3 regions of the Burkholderia sp. YIM B11467 genome follow, and region 2 is predicted to be linked to each of the others. Evidence: predicted binding sites of a transcription regulator. Region 2 holds the regulator's gene; each other region holds the start of a gene.
What was found. The regulator FNR, encoded in region 2, switches genes on or off when oxygen is low (the NO sensors DNR and NnrR bind a similar motif). The targets are predictions, from matches to a motif close to TTGATNNNNATCAA.

Region 1: a site for FNR is predicted at 2,399-2,412, ahead of ACTRWB_RS32685 (universal stress protein). Genes of this name have one in related genera too.
Region 3: a site for FNR is predicted at 3,963-3,976, ahead of ACTRWB_RS10515 (TraR/DksA family transcriptional regulator). Genes of this name have one in related genera too.

What each region holds. Positions count from the first base shown of each region.
Region 1 covers NZ_JBQVSQ010000013.1:106,484-111,976, reverse strand. Annotated here, with positions in the region: gene ACTRWB_RS32695 (tetratricopeptide repeat protein) at 314-1,498, shown strand; gene ACTRWB_RS32690 (DUF2964 family protein) at 1,634-1,825, opposite strand; gene ACTRWB_RS32685 (universal stress protein) at 1,837-2,316, opposite strand; gene ACTRWB_RS32680 (hypothetical protein) at 2,461-4,248, opposite strand; gene ACTRWB_RS32675 (2-dehydro-3-deoxygalactonokinase) at 4,251-5,378, opposite strand; gene ACTRWB_RS32670 (porin) at 5,428-5,493, opposite strand, start outside.
Region 2 covers NZ_JBQVSQ010000001.1:1,125,180-1,130,672, reverse strand. Annotated here, with positions in the region: gene ACTRWB_RS05155 (LysE/ArgO family amino acid transporter) at 1-340, opposite strand, end outside; gene ACTRWB_RS05150 (LysR family transcriptional regulator ArgP) at 447-1,340, shown strand; gene fnr (fumarate/nitrate reduction transcriptional regulator Fnr) at 1,401-2,147, opposite strand; gene ACTRWB_RS05140 (universal stress protein) at 2,251-2,718, opposite strand; gene ACTRWB_RS05135 (hypothetical protein) at 3,104-3,292, opposite strand; gene ACTRWB_RS05130 (DUF3005 domain-containing protein) at 3,301-3,711, opposite strand; gene ACTRWB_RS05125 (hypothetical protein) at 3,990-4,223, shown strand; gene epsC (serine O-acetyltransferase EpsC) at 4,376-5,296, shown strand; gene ACTRWB_RS05115 (SDR family oxidoreductase) at 5,341-5,493, opposite strand, start outside.
Region 3 covers NZ_JBQVSQ010000002.1:744,907-750,399, forward strand. Annotated here, with positions in the region: gene ACTRWB_RS10500 (DUF3995 domain-containing protein) at 1-13, opposite strand, end outside; gene ald (alanine dehydrogenase) at 337-1,452, shown strand; gene polX (DNA polymerase/3'-5' exonuclease PolX) at 1,492-3,255, opposite strand; gene ACTRWB_RS10515 (TraR/DksA family transcriptional regulator) at 3,405-3,797, opposite strand; gene ACTRWB_RS10520 (undecaprenyl-phosphate glucose phosphotransferase) at 4,188-5,493, opposite strand, start outside.

The DNA of each region.
Region 1 (5,493 bases), on a different contig from region 2:
CGCATCGACATATCATGATTTGATACAAATCACGGTATCGTTCATTCGAACGCAACAACGAAACCCAAATGGGGCGCGACTGCGCGGCACGGCCTGCTATGCTGCGCACTGCATTCCCGCGTCATCCGTTTCGTTCCCCTCCGCGCATCGCGGAGCCGCGAGCGGAATCCGCATTGAAGTGCACTGGACGACCCCGCGTTTCGCAGCAGGGTTCACGGGCCTCGGCGCGTCGTGTATCGAACGCGGCGTCGGACGTGCAGTGCAGTTCCGGCCGTCGGTCCATCACGTCTTCCCATATAAGAACCGCAACTTCATGACATCACGTCTTCTCGCCACGCTCGTTGCCGCCGCGCTCGGCTGCGCCGCGCTGCCCGCTGCCCACGCTCGCACCTACGTCGCGCCGACCGCGTCGTTCGGGAAAGGCGCCTACGTTCACCAGTTCGTGCTGCGCGACCCCGTCACGCACCAGCCGCTGCCGAATGCGCGGTACCGGCTGTTCCTGCCCGGTCAGGTCATCGCGGGCCTGCCCGTCAAGCCGGACCAGCACGACAGCGTGATCTTCGGCACGACCGACGCCGCCGGGCGCACCGTCAAGATCCGGCTGCCGAAATCGCATCCGGAGAAGCAATGGGTGTTCAACCCGATCATCGGCGAAGGCGACATGGGCGAATCGTTCCGGCTGGAAGATTCATCCGGCAAGGCGCCGCTCCGTGGTTTTCCGTATGTGCTGGACGTCGACCGCGAATATCTCGCGTGCGGCTACTCGGATGCCAACGGCTACAGCTACTACGCGCAATCGCGCACGCCGCGGAACATCAATCTCTATACGGGGATACTCGCCGGTTCAGCCGACGCCGCCTGGTGCGCAGGCCCGGGCGCGGCCATCGCGAACAGCGAGAGCGATCCGGGTGCGCCGGACCTGTACACGCAATACCTCGGCAGTCTGGTCGCCAACGGCGACCGGATCAGCACCGAACTGCGGCAGCAGATCGTCACCAAGCTGCTGGCGCTCGCGATCGCCGACCGCGATGCGGGCCGCGTCGCCGCCGTGCTCGACCTCGGCGACATCCCCGACGAGCGCCGGAACGACATCGGTTATCGCCTCGCCGACGCGGGTATCGCCGTCGATCGCGGGCTCGCGATGATCGATGCGCATCTCGCGGAATCCCCGGACGATGCGTATGCGCTGGACAGCAAGGGTTGGGCGCTGTATCGCCTCGGTCGCAACGACGAAGCGCTCACGTGGTTCGACCGCTCGATCGCGATCTTCGCGAAGGACAGCGACGACGACAGCGACGCGCGCGAAGCCTATGCAACCGGCCTGACGCACAAGGGTGAAGTGCTGTGGAAACTGGGCCGCCAGGATGAAGCGCGCAATGCGTTCGCGCAGGCGGCGAAGATTCAGCCGAAGAACGCGGAGCTGGCGGAAACGCTGAAGCGGCTGGAGATACAGGTCGGGCAGGACGGCGCGAAGGCGCCGGGTACCGCAAGCGAGTAAACGGAGCAATCGCGCGGCATGGCCGCGCGAAGCAATGAGGCCGGCGTGGCGGTGGCTATCGCCGGTCTTTCGGAAAGCGGTTGCCGGTTGCTTCCGGCACCGTCGGCCGAAAGAAACCGGCCATGCACGCGCGCGTCATTCCTCGCCTTTCGCGCCCGGATTGAGCATCACGACGAAGCCGGCCACGCCGACGACCAACGCGATGGCGCCGCCGCGCAGCGCCATCGTTGCATCGAACAGCAGCCCGGTCACGACGGCCATCATTCCCGCGAGCGACACGAATACGGCGATCGCCGCGACGACGATCCGGTACTGGCGACGTATCATCGCGCGCCGCGTTACGCAGCAGCAGCGGCGGCCGACACGTCGGCGTCATCGCCGCGAATCAGCAACACCGGGCACTTCGAGCCGCGCACGAAGCGCTCGGCGACACTGCCGAGCAGCACGCGGCGGATGCCGCGCCGCCCGTGCGTGCCGACCACCGCGAGATCGATCCCGCGCTCCTTCACGTAGCGCTGCAGGCGTTCCGCGATGTCCTCGCCGATGCTCTCGGTCTCGACGAGTTCGGCTTCGCCCTTCGCACCGGCCAGCGCGATGATCTGTTCGGCCTCGCGCAAAACCTTGTACCCGTCGCCGCGGATTTCCTCGACGAGCGCATGCGGATCGATGCGGCCCGCGTAAGTGAACAGCACCGACTTGTCGACCACATACACGACGCTGACGTGCGCGTCGCCCGCCAGTGCCACCTTCAATGCTTCGGCAAGCGCTTGTCTCGACGAAGCGCTGCCGTCGACGGCTACCATGATCTTCTCGTACATGCGAACCTCGCTGGGGTGAACTGCCGCGCGCCCTGTCGCGCGCGGCCATGTCACCATCATCGGCGGATGGCGGGTTCGAACGTTGACGGCGGTCAAACCGTGCACGCGTTCGGCCTGCGACCGGGCGCCGCAGCGCCCATCCCGTCATCGCGCGTGCGGCGCGCGGTACTTGTGCTTGTCGAACCCGCTGGCCCGCGACCATTCGCCGGCAACCGCATCCACGTCCTGCCCGCCGAACGGCAAAACCGTATCGGGCTCGGCGCCGTGCCGATAGTTCGGCCCGGTAAACTCGGCATCCGCCGCGTAACCGAAGTACGTGTTGCCGCTCCACACGATGTTCGCGTAACTGCCTTGCGGATTCTTCGTGCGGAAAATGGCACCGCTATCCGATGCGTTATAGAAGCGGTTGCCCGTCACCTGGAACGCGTTCGCGTATCTGAGGTTCTCGACGATCGGCGTCACCAGGCCCGGCGTGCGCGAAATCACGACGTTGTCGCGCACGACGGACTGGTCCGAACCGGCGGCGGAGATGATCCGCCGCTTGTCGTTCAGGCTCAGGTTGTTTTCGACGAGCGCGCCCGTCTCCTGCGCGACGTGGCCCAGTCCGTCGGAACCGCATCCGCAGAACAGCATCAGGCCGCCGTCGTTGTCGTGGCTGAAGTTCGCGGCGACACGCGTGTTCCGCGTGCCGAGATCGGCGTCGAACGCCATCCCGTCGCCGGCTTCGATATTGTTCTGGAGCCGTACGCCATTGACTTCGTTGTACCGGAACAGCGCATCGTCCGTGTTGATCGCCCACGCACCGGCGCTATTGCCCGGCGCACGCATCCAGATGTCGAACAGGTGATTTGCTTCGACCTTCGGCGCGCTGGCCGTGCGAACGATGATGCCGTCGCCGCCGACGTTATGGAGCAGGTTGTTGCGGAACACGACACGCGTCATCGGGAAATAGTCGGACGCCGCCTGCGTGGCCGGATTCGCGAGGTAGGCCGGATTGCCCTTGTACGGCGGATAGTCGCCGCACGGCGCGCCGCCCTCTCGGCACATCCACGCGGACCGGGTCGACAGCGCGACCGCGTCGACGTTGTAGATTTCGCTGTTCTCGACCGCGATGTCGTCGAAATTGGTCGGTTTCTCCTTCGTGCCGACCGCTTCGTTGTCGCGGGTCACCTCGAACAGCATCCCGCCGGTCGTCTTGTACGACCCGACCGTATTGCCGGCGACGTCGTGCAGATAGCCGCGAACGTGATGCACGTACACGTCGTCGACGTGATAGTGGCTGCCGGTACCGTAATCCTCGAGCCGCACGTACAACCCGAGGCGCCCGCCGGGCGTCGACGCATCGTTGGTCAGCTCCAGCGAACGGATCTCCCAGTACTGGGTGTTGTAAAGATAGATGGCCGCCCGGTTCACGACCGGGTTGTCCGACTTGCACAGCGAGTAATAACCGCTGAACCCGCTCGGCGTCTTGTGCTGCTCGGTGATCGACTGGTCGGGGTCCGCCGTCGCATCCGTGCAGCCGGCCGCGATGACAGGCCGCGGTGCCTTCGGGTCGCCGTACGCATCGACGACGATCGGCGCGCCGGCCGCGCCGGCACTCCCCGGTGCGGGAGAAAAACTGCCGTTGCAGGTCGTGCCGCGCTTGAAGCGCACGTGCGTGCCGGGTGTGAGCACGATCCGGTTTAGCGTCGCGAGATCGTTGATCGGATGCGCCGCGGTGCCGACCGGCGCGGCCGATCCCGTTCCGGTTGCACCGAGCGAACAGTCGACGTGCAGCGTGCCGGGCATCGCGCCGGCCGGCAGTTCTGCCGCTTGTCCGGCCGCCGGCGCGGCGGCAAGCTGCTGCCCGGTCACGCCGTCCGGCGACTCTCCACCACCGCACGCGGCAAGCGCGCCGATCAACGGCGCTGCGACAATCTTCCAGTGTTTCAAAGTCAGTCTCCCGAAATATTGCATTCGTGATCCGGCATCGGATCGACCGCAAGTCGATCCGCACGCCGGCCGCCCATTCCGGCAGCCGGTTCGTCGAGACGAACCGGTGCCCCTTCGCTTGCCGCGGGCAACAGCCCCGCCCGCTCGGCCAGCACCCACAGGCCGGCTGCCGCCGCGCCGTCGATCGTGTCGACGGGCGGCCAGCCGAACAGCGATGCCGCATGCTGGTAACGCGCGCACAACGCGGCGTCGCCGATCAGCATCGGTCGCGGCGCGTCGGCGCTTGCCGCGCCGGCCGGCCCGCCGTCTTCGGCCGCCAGCCCCGCGAGTTCATGACCGATCAGCACGCCGGACAGGTAGTCGGCCTGCTCGTCGGGCGCCAGTTCGCCGGCCAGCAGCCGCGCGCGGCTGCCGAAAATCGTCGCGAGCAGCCCCGTCGCATGGCCGGCCTGCGCGGCGCGCACGCCGCACTCGAACGCCGCTTGCGCGAACCCGGCCGACGGCCGCATCGTGCGGCCGAGCAGGCTGTGCGTGCACAGCAGCGCGTACAGCTCGCCCGTCATGAACGTGCGAAAGCGCTCGATGCGCGAGCCGCGCACGGCCACCCATTTCGAATGCGTGCCCGGCAGCCCGATCCAGCGCGACGACGACGACGCGTGCGCGGTGCCGCCCGCATGCAGCGCGCCGACGATCTGCGTCTCCTCGCCGCGCATCACGTTCGCCAATTCGCCGCGCTGGATCAGCCCCGGCACGATGTGCACGGTCGCACCGCGCCGCGCACGCACCGCCTGCAGCGACGCGCCGAGCCGTTCCGCGTCGATCGGCACGTCCGCGTACGGCGCCTCGCGCCAGCCCTGCGCGCTGCCGACCATGCCGGCCGCGACCACCGGCAACGCGGGCCATGCATCGAGCCATGCGCCGCACACGTCCTCGAACGCCGCATCGCAGGCGTCCGCAATCGCGACGCCCGCACCGCCTATCTGCATCACGCCCTTCGGCGCGGCCCGCTCGTCGAGCACGGTCCGCGCGTCCGCCATCAGGTACGCGCGCAGCGACGTGGTGCCCCAGTCGAGCGCGATCAGGCGCGGCAACGGGCGTGGCGCGTCGTGCCGTGGTTCAGCATCTTGCATAGGATTCCTCTGTTTGACGGTTGCGACTCGCCGCGTCGTTCGGCCTGCATCAGAAGAGCGTCTCGATCCCTGCGTAGACGCCCGTCTGCCCGTGCCCCGGCATCGGCGACGCCCC
Region 2 (5,493 bases):
CGCTCTGCGGCGGCGGCGCGACCGCGTCGCCGCGCACGTCGAGCGTTTCGTGGCCCGGCTTGAGCGCACGGCGCAGCGCGTTGACGCCGAACCACGCGAGATACGCGAGGCCGACATACAGCACCGCATGAACGAAAGTCGGATAACGTTCGACGAGCACGGACGCACCGCCGACGCCCGCGCCGATCAGGAGCATGTCCGACAGCGCGCACAGCAGCACGATCTTGCCGACGTGCGAACGCATGATGCCCTGCCGGAGCACGAACGCGTTCTGCGCGCCGATGGTGACGATGAGCGACGCGCACAGGGCGGCGCCGTGAGAGAAAGCAAGCCAGTTCATGATGACAGCGATAGCAGCAGTAGACGGAATAATCGGGTAGCGCTAGTCTGCGGTCAGCATGAAAATAAGAGAAGCTAATTCACCTAATGCAGATTAAGGAAATCTAATGCTCGACTACGCCCTGCTCGATGCGCTCTCGGCGGTGATCCGGTACGGCTCGTTCGAGCGCGCGGCCAAGGAGTTGAACGTCACGCCGTCGGCCGTGTCGCAGCGCGTGAAACTGCTGGAGGAACGCGTCGGCAGCGTGCTCGTCAAGCGCGGGCAGCCGTGCGTCGCGACGACGTCCGGCGCGCTGCTGTGCCGGCATACCGAGCGCGTGCAATTGCTCGAGGCGGAACTGGGCGGCCGGATGCCGGCGCTGCCGGGCTCGATCACGAGCGCATGGCCGATGTTGCGCGTGGCCGTCAACGACGACAGCGTCGCGACGTGGTTTATCGATGCGGTGGGGCCGTTCTGCACGGAGCGCGAGATGCTGCTCGACCTCGTGATCGACGACCAGGACTACACGGCGGCGCGCATCCGAGATGGCAGCGTACAGGGCGCGGTGACCGCGCAGGCCGAGCCGATCCAGGGCTGCCGTTCGACGCGGCTCGGGCGCATTCGTTATCGCGCGGTGTGCTCGCCGGCATTTCACGAACGCTATTTCGGCAAGGGCGTCACGCGCGACGCGCTGCGCCGCGCGCCGTGTGTGATGTTCAATCCGAAGGACGGGCTGCAGGCGCGCTTCATCCGGCGTGTGACGCGTGCGGATCTCGATCCGCCGCAACACTGGATACCGCATGTCGCGGGCTATCTGCGCGCATGCGAAACGGGGCTGGGATGGGGAATGTGTCCGGACCGGATGGTCGATCGCCAACTGGCGGCGGGCGAACTGGTCGACATGTCGCCGGGACGCACCACCGACATCGATCTTTACTGGCAGAGCTGGCGCCTGTCGATCGGCTGGCTCGACGATTTCAGCGCGGCGCTCAAGACGCGTGCCGCGCTGTTTCTCGATTGATCGACGGCGCGATACGGAGGACGCGCCCGGCGCGCGACAGGCGCGCGCCGGGCGACATCATCAGACTTGATGCAAACCGTCGAAGTCGACGATCTGGACGTGGCGACCCTGCATTTCGATCAGGGCGCGCTTCTGGAATTTCGACAGCGTGCGGCTGACTGTTTCGAGCGTCATGCCGAGATAGCTGCCGATGTCTTCGCGCGTCATCCGCAGGTTGAATTCCGACGGCGAGTAACCGCGCTTCAGGTAGCGCGACGATACATCGAGCAGGAAAGCGGCGACACGTTCTTCGGCATTCAGCGAACCGAGCAGCATCGTTTGCGACGTTTCGCGCACGATCTGTTCGCTCATCAGCTTGTGCATGCGCAACTGCATCGAGCCGGCTTCCGAGCACAGCGTCTTGAGCGCGCTGTACGGAATCACGCAGACGGAGCTGTCTTCCAGCGCGACCGCGGTGCGCGGATGCGTGTCGTCGCAGATGCCGTCGAGGCCGAGCGCTTCGCCCGCGAGATGCAGGCCCGTGACCTGTTCGCGGCCGTCGTGGCGTGTCGCGACGGTTTTCAGCGAACCCGAGCGCACCGCGTACAGGTTGTCGAATGCGTCGCCTTCGCGGAACAGCGCTTCGCCGCGCTTGACGGGGCGAGCCGCGCAGATGACCGACTCGAGGCGACTGAGTGCTTCGGGCGCCAGGCCCTGCGGCATGCACAGGTGCCGCATTGCGCACGACGAGCAGTGCGCGGCCTGACGAGGAGCCCAACTGCCGGCATGAGGCGTGGCGGCGGGACGTGTAGCGACGGGCGTCAGCATGATCGTTTACTCCGGCGTTGAATCGACGGAATCATTGTCCCACCGCAAATTGCCGCTGTCGGGTGACAAAACGTCGCGACCGGGCGCGCATGCCGAACGCCGTTCAGGCGGCCTGCTCGTCGGCGTTGGCGGCCGCCGGAATCAGCAGCACGGGCAGCGTCGCGTGCCGCACGCATTGTTCGGCGATGCTGCCGAGCACGAGACGGCGGAACCCGCGGCGGCCGTGCGTGCCGAGCACGAGCAGATCGGCGCCGAATGCCTTCGTGCCTTCGAGGATCAGCGACGACACGTCGTTGAGCGACGTCGCTTCGTTCAGCCGCGTCTCGCCCTTCACGCCTGCTGCCTGCATCAGCTTCGTGAAATCCTTCGCGAGCGCGTCGCCCTGCGCGACGAGCTGATCGCGCAGGATGGACGGATCGTAGCCGGGCACGTTGTAGTAGATCGCGGCGTTCTCGACGACGTAGAACGGTTGCAGCTCGGCGCCGTGTGCTTTCGCGAGCGCCAGCGCGGCATCGAATGCATGGCGGGACGTGTCGCTGCCGTCGACGGCAACCAGAATACGCTTGTACATAGTGTCTCCGAGTGGCGGGTTGAAACGAAGTCGGCCGGATGGCCGATCAGGCTCAGCATTGCTGCGAGGCAGAGTAAACCAATGGCGGGGACTTTGCAGTGCGGTGCCGGTCCTGCCGCGCGGCCGCGGTGTTTCGGGTGGTGCGGCGCACGACCATGCACGCGATGCAACCTGCGCTGCGCGACGCGTGTCGCATGGTCGGGTCGCATCCGTGGTCGGTGCAGTCTCCGCAAGGCGCTCGACAATCGAACGCACGACGAACACGGATGAAGACCGCATCGTCGCGAGGACCGAATGCGCGGGTATCGAAATCGCGCATCGCGACGCACGCATGCCAGTTCGACACGGCACAACAGCCACGCTGACGAACCGCACGCATCGTTATTCAACCGCAACCGCGCCGTTTCGACATGACTTCGATCAACGCATGTGCGTGATCGCGATGCGCGGCATGCATCGATCCGCCGATGCCGATGCGCGGAATCGTTCGTTCGAGCACCCGTCGCGTGCGCCGATCCATAACCATCGGTGGTCGACCGACGCCAGTTTGCAAACGAACGATCGATTCAAACACCGCACCGGCTACTTAGGCACGGCCGTCAGCTCGATCACGCGCTCCGGCTTCCGTCCGTGGCCGGGCCAGTACGCGCTGCCGTACATCCGGTGGACGGGACCGAACTGCTCGTCGTCTGCGGGCGTCGGCGCGGCGAAGCCTTTCTCGATCACCACGTAGCCCGCGCGCAGCGCGAACGCCGGATGGTTGCCGCCGGGGCGGCTGTCGAAACCGGCGAAGCCGTCGCCGGCTTCGGGCATTGCATTGACGAGCGACGCGTTGCTGCCCGTGATCTGGTCGGGCGGGATCGGCCCGCCGCCGGCGAGCAGCCACGCCTCGCGGTTCTTGCCGTCGGTGTCGACCGTGCTGTCGTGGGTGTCGTCGTTGTCGAGCTCGACGCTGTGCGGATGCGCAAGACCTGTTTGACCGGATGGTTCCATCACGGCTCTCCTGGCGGCGAAGCGGTCCGGATCGAAGCAAATCCCGTTCCGGGCATGACGGGAAAAGGCGCGCGGGCGGTCGCCGCGGTCGCGCGGCGCGCACTGATTTGTCGTGATTTATTTCAGCTAGAAGACGCGTTTTCTACAGAGTATGATTCTTTTCCTGCGAAGCGGCGACAGGGGATGCGATCTCGCCGCCTCTGCCCGCGCCGGGGCGCCGCAGCACCCTTAAAGACGGGTAGTGAACAACAAAGCAAGGGACTAGAGGTGGCGGATTCATGCAAGCGACTACTGCGTTCACGCACCGCGGTTATCTGTTGAATTGCGCGCCCGCGCGCGCCAGTGACGGTTCGTTCAAGCCCTACGTCGTGATCTCCCGATCAAGCGACGGCGAGCTGGTTGCGAACCGTTTTTTCCCGATCGAGCTCCAGTTCAACGACGAAGACGCCGCAATCGCGCACGCGCGCGATTGGGCCGTGCGCTGGATCGACGCGAGCAGCATCACGATCTGATGCGTCCACCTGCCCGCGGCGTCGGCCGCCCACGGCATCGGCCGCCGGCCGATTTCCGGCGTGCCGCTCCCCGACACAAAACGCGGTAATCTTGCGGAACCCGTCACTTTATTAGCGGCCGTGCGATCGAGCGCGGCCGCATGCATTGGCCTATGTCGACATCACCTGCCCGTCAGTGGGGCCTCGAAGAAATCGTCACCGGATTGCGCGAGTCGCGCGAGGAACTCCATCGCACGCGCCATCCGCGCGGTATTCGCGAACTGCCATCGCGCGACGCGATCTGCAAGATTGTGACCGGCCTGCGCGCGTCGATGTTTCCGACGCATTACGGCGCGCCGGATCTCACCGACGAAAGCGTCGACTATTACGTCGGCCATACGCTCGAAAGCACGTTGCGCGTGCTGTCCGAACAGATCCGCCGCGCGTTGCCGTTCCTGCCCGAGCATGCGGACACGCCGTTCGCCGAGCTCGACGAACGCGCGTTCGAGATCGCGCGCGAATTCGGCCGCCAGTTGCCGGCGGTCCGCGCGCTGCTCGTCAGCGACATCCAGGCCGCGTACGCGGGCGATCCGGCCGCGCAGCACATCACCGAGATCCTGCTGTGCTACCCCGGCGTGTTGGCGATGATGCACCACCGGCTCGCGCACGCGCTGCACCAGCTTGGTGTGCCGCTGCTCGCACGATTCATCAATGAAATCGCCCACTCGGCCACCGGCATCGACATCCACCCCGGCGCGCAGATCGGCCCGAGCTTCTTCATCGACCACGGCACCGGTGTCGTGATCGGCGAGACGGCGATCATCGGCGAACGTGTGCGCCTGTACCAGGCCGTCACGCTCGGCGCGAAGAGCTTCCCGGCCGATGGCGAAGGCACGCTGGTCAAGGGCAACGCACGGCACCCGATCGTCGAGGACGACGTGGTGATCTACGCGGGCGCGACGATTCTCGGCCGCGTGACGATCGGGCGCGGCTCGGTGATCGGCGGCAACGTGTGGCTCACACACAGCGTGCCGGCCGGCACGAGTGTCGCGCAGGGCAAGGTCCGCGAAGGCGGGAGCGCCGAGAAGCCGTAAAGCCGTGGCGTGGTGCACGGCGCACGGCCGCCACGGCGCGTGCGTCAGTGCTTGCCGGCGGGCGAGCGGTGCTTGTACAGCACGTCCTGGTCGACGCGGATCAGGTTCTGCCCCGCATCGACGACGAAATCCACACCGTTGTACGCGTTGCCCGTCAGCAGCAGGATCGCGCTCGCGACGTCGTCGGGGCCCGCGAT
Region 3 (5,493 bases), on a different contig from region 2:
ACGCACCGGTCATGTCGGTAAATGTCCTCGTCTCGATGTGTCGTTGTTCTGCCGGAACGGTTCCGGCACGCGGCCCCGGCCCGCGACACGCATGACGATACCGAAACCCGACAACGCGTGCATTGCGACGTCCGGTCGCAACCCGCGGCCGCGCATGTTGCGATGCAGTGCGACTGCATCGTCACGCCGGCCGGCCGCTTGACTTCCCTCCGCGCACTACTACGCTGTTATTCCAGTACTGCGGCCCGCACGCCCCTGCGCCAGCGGCCGCACGTGCATCGTCCGCCGCGCCGCGTGGATGCACGACAACGATAACGAAGGCCATGGAGGTGACTCATGCTGATCGGTGTGCCGAAGGAGATCAAGAACCACGAATACCGCGTCGGCCTCACGCCGGCCAGCGCACACGAACTCACGCGCCACGGCCATTCCGTGCTCGTGCAGCGCGGCGCGGGTACGGCGATCGGCCTGCTCGACAACGACTACACGGCCGCGGGCGCGTCGCTGTGCGACGGCGCCGACGAAGTCTTCGCGCGCGCCGACATGATCGTCAAGGTCAAGGAGCCGCAGCCGGTCGAATGCGCGATGCTGCGGCGCGGCCAGATCCTCTACACGTACCTGCATCTCGCGCCCGATCCCGATCAGGCGGCCGCGCTCGTGAAATCCGGCGCCGTCTGCATCGCATACGAAACCGTGACGGGCCCCGGCGGCGGCCTGCCGCTGCTTGCGCCGATGAGCGAGGTGGCCGGACGCATGTCGATCCAGGTCGCGGCGACCCATCTCGAAAGCCCGCGCGGCGGCCGCGGCCTGCTGATGGCCGGCGTGCCCGGCGTGCCGGCCGCGCATGTCGTCGTGCTCGGCGCGGGCGTGGTCGGCACCGGCGCACTGCAGATGGCGGTCGGTCTCGGCGCGCGCGTGACCGTGCTCGACACGAACGTGAACCGGTTGCGCCAGCTCGACCTGGTCTTCGCGAACCGGATCACGACCGTCTGCTCGAACGCGCACACGATCGACGAAGCCGTACGCGATGCCGACGTCGTGATCGGCGCCGTGCTCGTGCCGGGCGCATCGGCGCCGCGGCTCGTCACGCGCGACATGATCGCGACGATGCGCACGGGGGCCGTCGTCGTCGACGTCGCGATCGACCAGGGCGGATGCTTCGAGACTTCGCACGCGACGACGCACGCGGACCCGACCTTCGTCGTCGACGGCGTCGTGCACTACTGCGTCGCGAACATGCCCGGCGCGGTCGCGCGCACGTCGACCTTCGCGCTGAACAACGCGACGCTTGGGGCTGCGCTCGCGCTCGCCGACAAGGGCTGGAAGCAGGCGATGACCGACGATCCGCATCTGCGCGCGGGCCTGAACGTCTGCGACGGACACATCACGTACGAAGCGGTCGCGCAGGCGCTCGGCCTGCCTTATGTCCCGGCGGCCGGCGTGCTGGCCTGACCTGAACGCACGGCTGGCGGCACGCGCTGCCAGCCGCCTTCACGCACCCTTCGAGCGGCTGCGCTTCGACGCGCCGCCCGCCCCCATCGTGCGCGCCAGCAGCGGCCGCAGTTGCGCGAGCGTGCGCGTGTTCAGCACGTCCTGCCGCGTAAGCCAGCCGCGTCGCGCCTGATCGACCCCGTACGCGAGATTGTCGAGTTCATCCGCGCTGCACGCATCCGAACCGATCGCCACCGGCACCCCGGCCTTCGCGGCCTCGCGGCACCAGATGTCCGGCAGGTCGAGCCGGCGCGGCTGCGCATCGAGTTCGACGAAGCAGCCGCGCGCCGCGGCCTGTGCGATCACACGCGGCAGGTCGAGTTCGCATGCGTCGCGCTCGCCGAGCATGCGGCCGGTCGGGTGCGCGAGCATCGTGAAATGCGGATGGTCCATCGCGCGCAGCATGCGCTCGGTCTGCGCGTCGCGCGACAGGTCGAAGCCGTCGCGTACCGCGCCGACCACGAGATCGAGCCGGCCGAGCATCGCATCGGGCACGTCGAGGCTGCCGTCTTCGCGAATGCCGGCCTCCACGCCCTTGAGCAGCACGAAATCGTCGAACGACGCATTGACGCGATCGATCTCGTCGAGCTGCCGCGCGAGCCATTCGAACGCGTTGCGGCCGCCGCCGGTAGGCGGCGTCCGGTCGGTGACGGCCAGATACGCGAGCCCGCGTGCGCGCGCCGCATCGGCCATCGCGCGCAGGCTGTCGCGGCCGGCCGACGCGTCGGTATGCGCATGCAGGTCGCCGCGGACGTGCTTGCGCTCGACCAGCACCGGCAGCGTGCCGGCGCGCGACGCGTCGATCTCGCCACGATCCTCGCGCAGTTCGGGCGGTACCTCGTGCAGCCCGATTGCTTCGTAGACCGATGCCTCCGTCGCGCCGGCAATCCGTTCGTCGCCGCGAAACACGCCGTATTCGTTGATCTTCAGCCCGCCGGCCTGCGCGATCCTGCGCAGCGTGATGTTGTGCGCCTTCGATCCCGTGAAGTAGACGAGCGCCGCGCCGAACGCATCGGCATCGACGACGCGCAGGTCAACCTGCAACCCGTTGACGAGCACGACGCTCGAGCGCGTCTTGCCGTGTGCGAGCACGCGCGCCACGTCGCCGTAGCCGACGAATGCGTCGGCGACGGCGACCGGATCGCGTGAGGTAACGAGGATGTCGAGATCGCCGACCGTCTCGCGGCGACGGCGAAAACTGCCGGCCGGCACGGCCTTGCCGACGCCTGCAACCGCGCGCAGCCGTTCGAGCAACGGCATCAGCGCGTGCGCGGCATCCGGCAGCAGGAAACGTTGCGGATCGCGCAAGCGCTCGTCGATCGCGTCGAGCAGGTGCGCTTCGGTTCTCGCGCCGAAACCCGGCAGCTCGCGCACGTGCCCGCTCTTCGCTTCGGTGCGCAGCTGTTCGAGCGAATCGACGTGCAGCGCGTCATGCAACGCTTTCACGCGCTTCGCGCCGAGCCCCGGCACCTCGAGCAGTTCGACGATCGCGCCCGGCAGCGCATGGCGCAGCGTTTGCTGCAGTTCGCAGGTGCCGGTCGCGGCGATCTCGCGCAGCTTCGACGCGAGGTCGGGCCCGATCGACGGAATCTTCCCGAGATCGTCGCCGTTCGCGACCATCGCCGGAATATCGCGCCCGTAGTCGGCGATCGTCCGCGCGGCATTGCGGTACGCACGCACGCGGAACGGATTGGCGCCCTGGATCTCGAGCATGTCGGCGATCTCGGCGAACACGGCCGCGCACTCGGCATTGCGGATCGGCATGATCGGCGTGGCTCCCCTCCACGTGGATGACACCGTGCGCGTGCGCGACGGCATCTGCCTGCCCGGCGCCGCATGTCGACGCCGCCGGGCGCCCGTTCGTCATCGTACGCCGACCGCGCAGCACGTGCAGCGCGCAGGCGGCCGTCACGTCAAAGCGATGCGCGTGGTGTCGTGGCGTACCGTCGTTCGTAGATCGACTGGCAATGCGTGCAGCGTTCGGCGGTCGGACGCGCGAGCAGGCGCGCGTAGGCGACTTGTGCATCGCAGTCGATGCATTCGCCGTAGCTGCCGTCGCGCATCCGCTGCTGCGCGCGACCGACGGCACGCAGTTCGGTCAGCTTCATGCCGATCAGTGCATGGTCGACGTCGACGAACAGGTCCGCGTTTGCCTCGTCGCCCTCGTCCGGCGCCGCGCCGGCAAGGTCCGCATAGGATTCCGACGCGCGCTGGTCTTCGCTCGTGCGGATTTCCGCACGCAACGTCAACTCGCTCTCGTTCAGGCGCTGTTGCAGCGTCCGCCGTTGTTGTTGGTCGAGCGCCATGGCCATCTCTCCTGTTCCGGGTTCCGCGCGGAAATGCGGCGCGCGGTGTCGCGCCGGTGTGCGGCGGGCATGGCAAGACCGGCGCCGCCGCGCCCGGATGCACGCCCGGACACGTGAAGCGCCGAACGCATTCGATGCAGGATAAACCCATTGAACACGTGTGTGTTGACGGGAATCAGCGGGCCGTCGACGCGCGCGACACGCTCGCGGAAACTGGGGACCGACGCGAAATCGCCACGCTCGATGTGTGCCGGGAAGCCCGGTGGCGCAACTGCAGTGCAGCAATTCGCTGCGCCACCGCAGGCTTCCTTCGACACACTCGTACCGCCGCCAACCCGTTCGTTGGCGGCTTTTCACACGACGCACCACTTCCTGGATGATTCGCAATCCTCAGAAAGCATTCCGCCCGGTGAAACCGCGCACGACCGTCAACAGGATGATCTTCATGTCGAACCAGAAGCTCCAGTTCTGCATGTAGAAGAGATCGAACTTCACGCGCGCTTCCATCGCCTCGACCTTGCGCGTCTCGCCGCGATAGCCGTTCACCTGCGCCCACCCGGTGATGCCGGGCCGCACGCGGTAGCGGTACATGTAGCTGTCGATCAGTTGCCGATAGAAGTCATCGTGCTCGATCGCGTGCGGACGCGGGCCGACGACCGACATCTGCCCGAACAGCACGTTGAAGAACTGCGGCAGCTCGTCGAGCGACGTGCGCCGCAGGAACGCGCCGACGGACGTGATCCGCGAATCGTTGCGCGACGCCTGCCGCACGACGCCCGGCTGCGCGCGATGCACGCGCATCGTCCTGAACTTCAGGATGTTGAACTCGCGGCCGTCGACGCCCTTGCGGCGCTGCCTGAACAGCACGGGCCCCGGCGACGACAGCTTGACCGCGATCGCCAGCATCGACAGCAGCGGCAGCAACGGAATCAGCACGCCGACCGCGAACAGCCGGTCGAACGCGAACTTCGCCCACAGCTCCGGCGCGGAGCGCGGCGTGGTCGCGAGATTGATCGCCGGCATGCCGAGCACGTCGGTCGCGGAGCGATCGATCACTGCCATCCGCCGCACGTCGGGCAACAGCCGCAATTCGACGAATTCGTCGCGCAACTCGCGCACGATGCGCTGAATCCGCCACTCGTGCGACATCGGCAGCGTGAGCCACACCTCGTCAATCTCGCCGCCGCGAATCAGGTCGCGCAAGGTGTTCCAGTCGTCGATCACGGGCACGCCGCCGATGCCGCCCGCGGCGGCCTGTGCGTCGTCGTCGAATACGCACGCCGCCACGAAAGGGCCATTCGGCGCAAGCTGCATCCGTTCGATCGCCACGCGTCCGTACGCCGTTGCGCCGACGACGGCGACGCGGCGCTGCCGCGCGCGCGGGTCGTCACGCGTCAGCGCGAGTGCCAGCAGCACCGCGCGGCCGAGCAGCAGCGCCGCGTCGCCGGCCAGCACCGTGCGCACGATCCAGCGGGTCGTGACCGTGCCGCCGCGGTTCATGATCCACATCGTGCCGGCCACCGTGAGCACGCTCGCGCAGACGACGGCAACCATCGTCTGCGTCAGCGCGTGCACGCCGCCCTGCGCCGCCATGCCGCCGCGCACGGTGCGCAGGTAGCGCGGCAGCAGCGCCGCGGTCAGCACGCACAGCAGCGCAATCGCGCCGCGCTGCGCGTCGGACAGCTCGCGCCAGGCA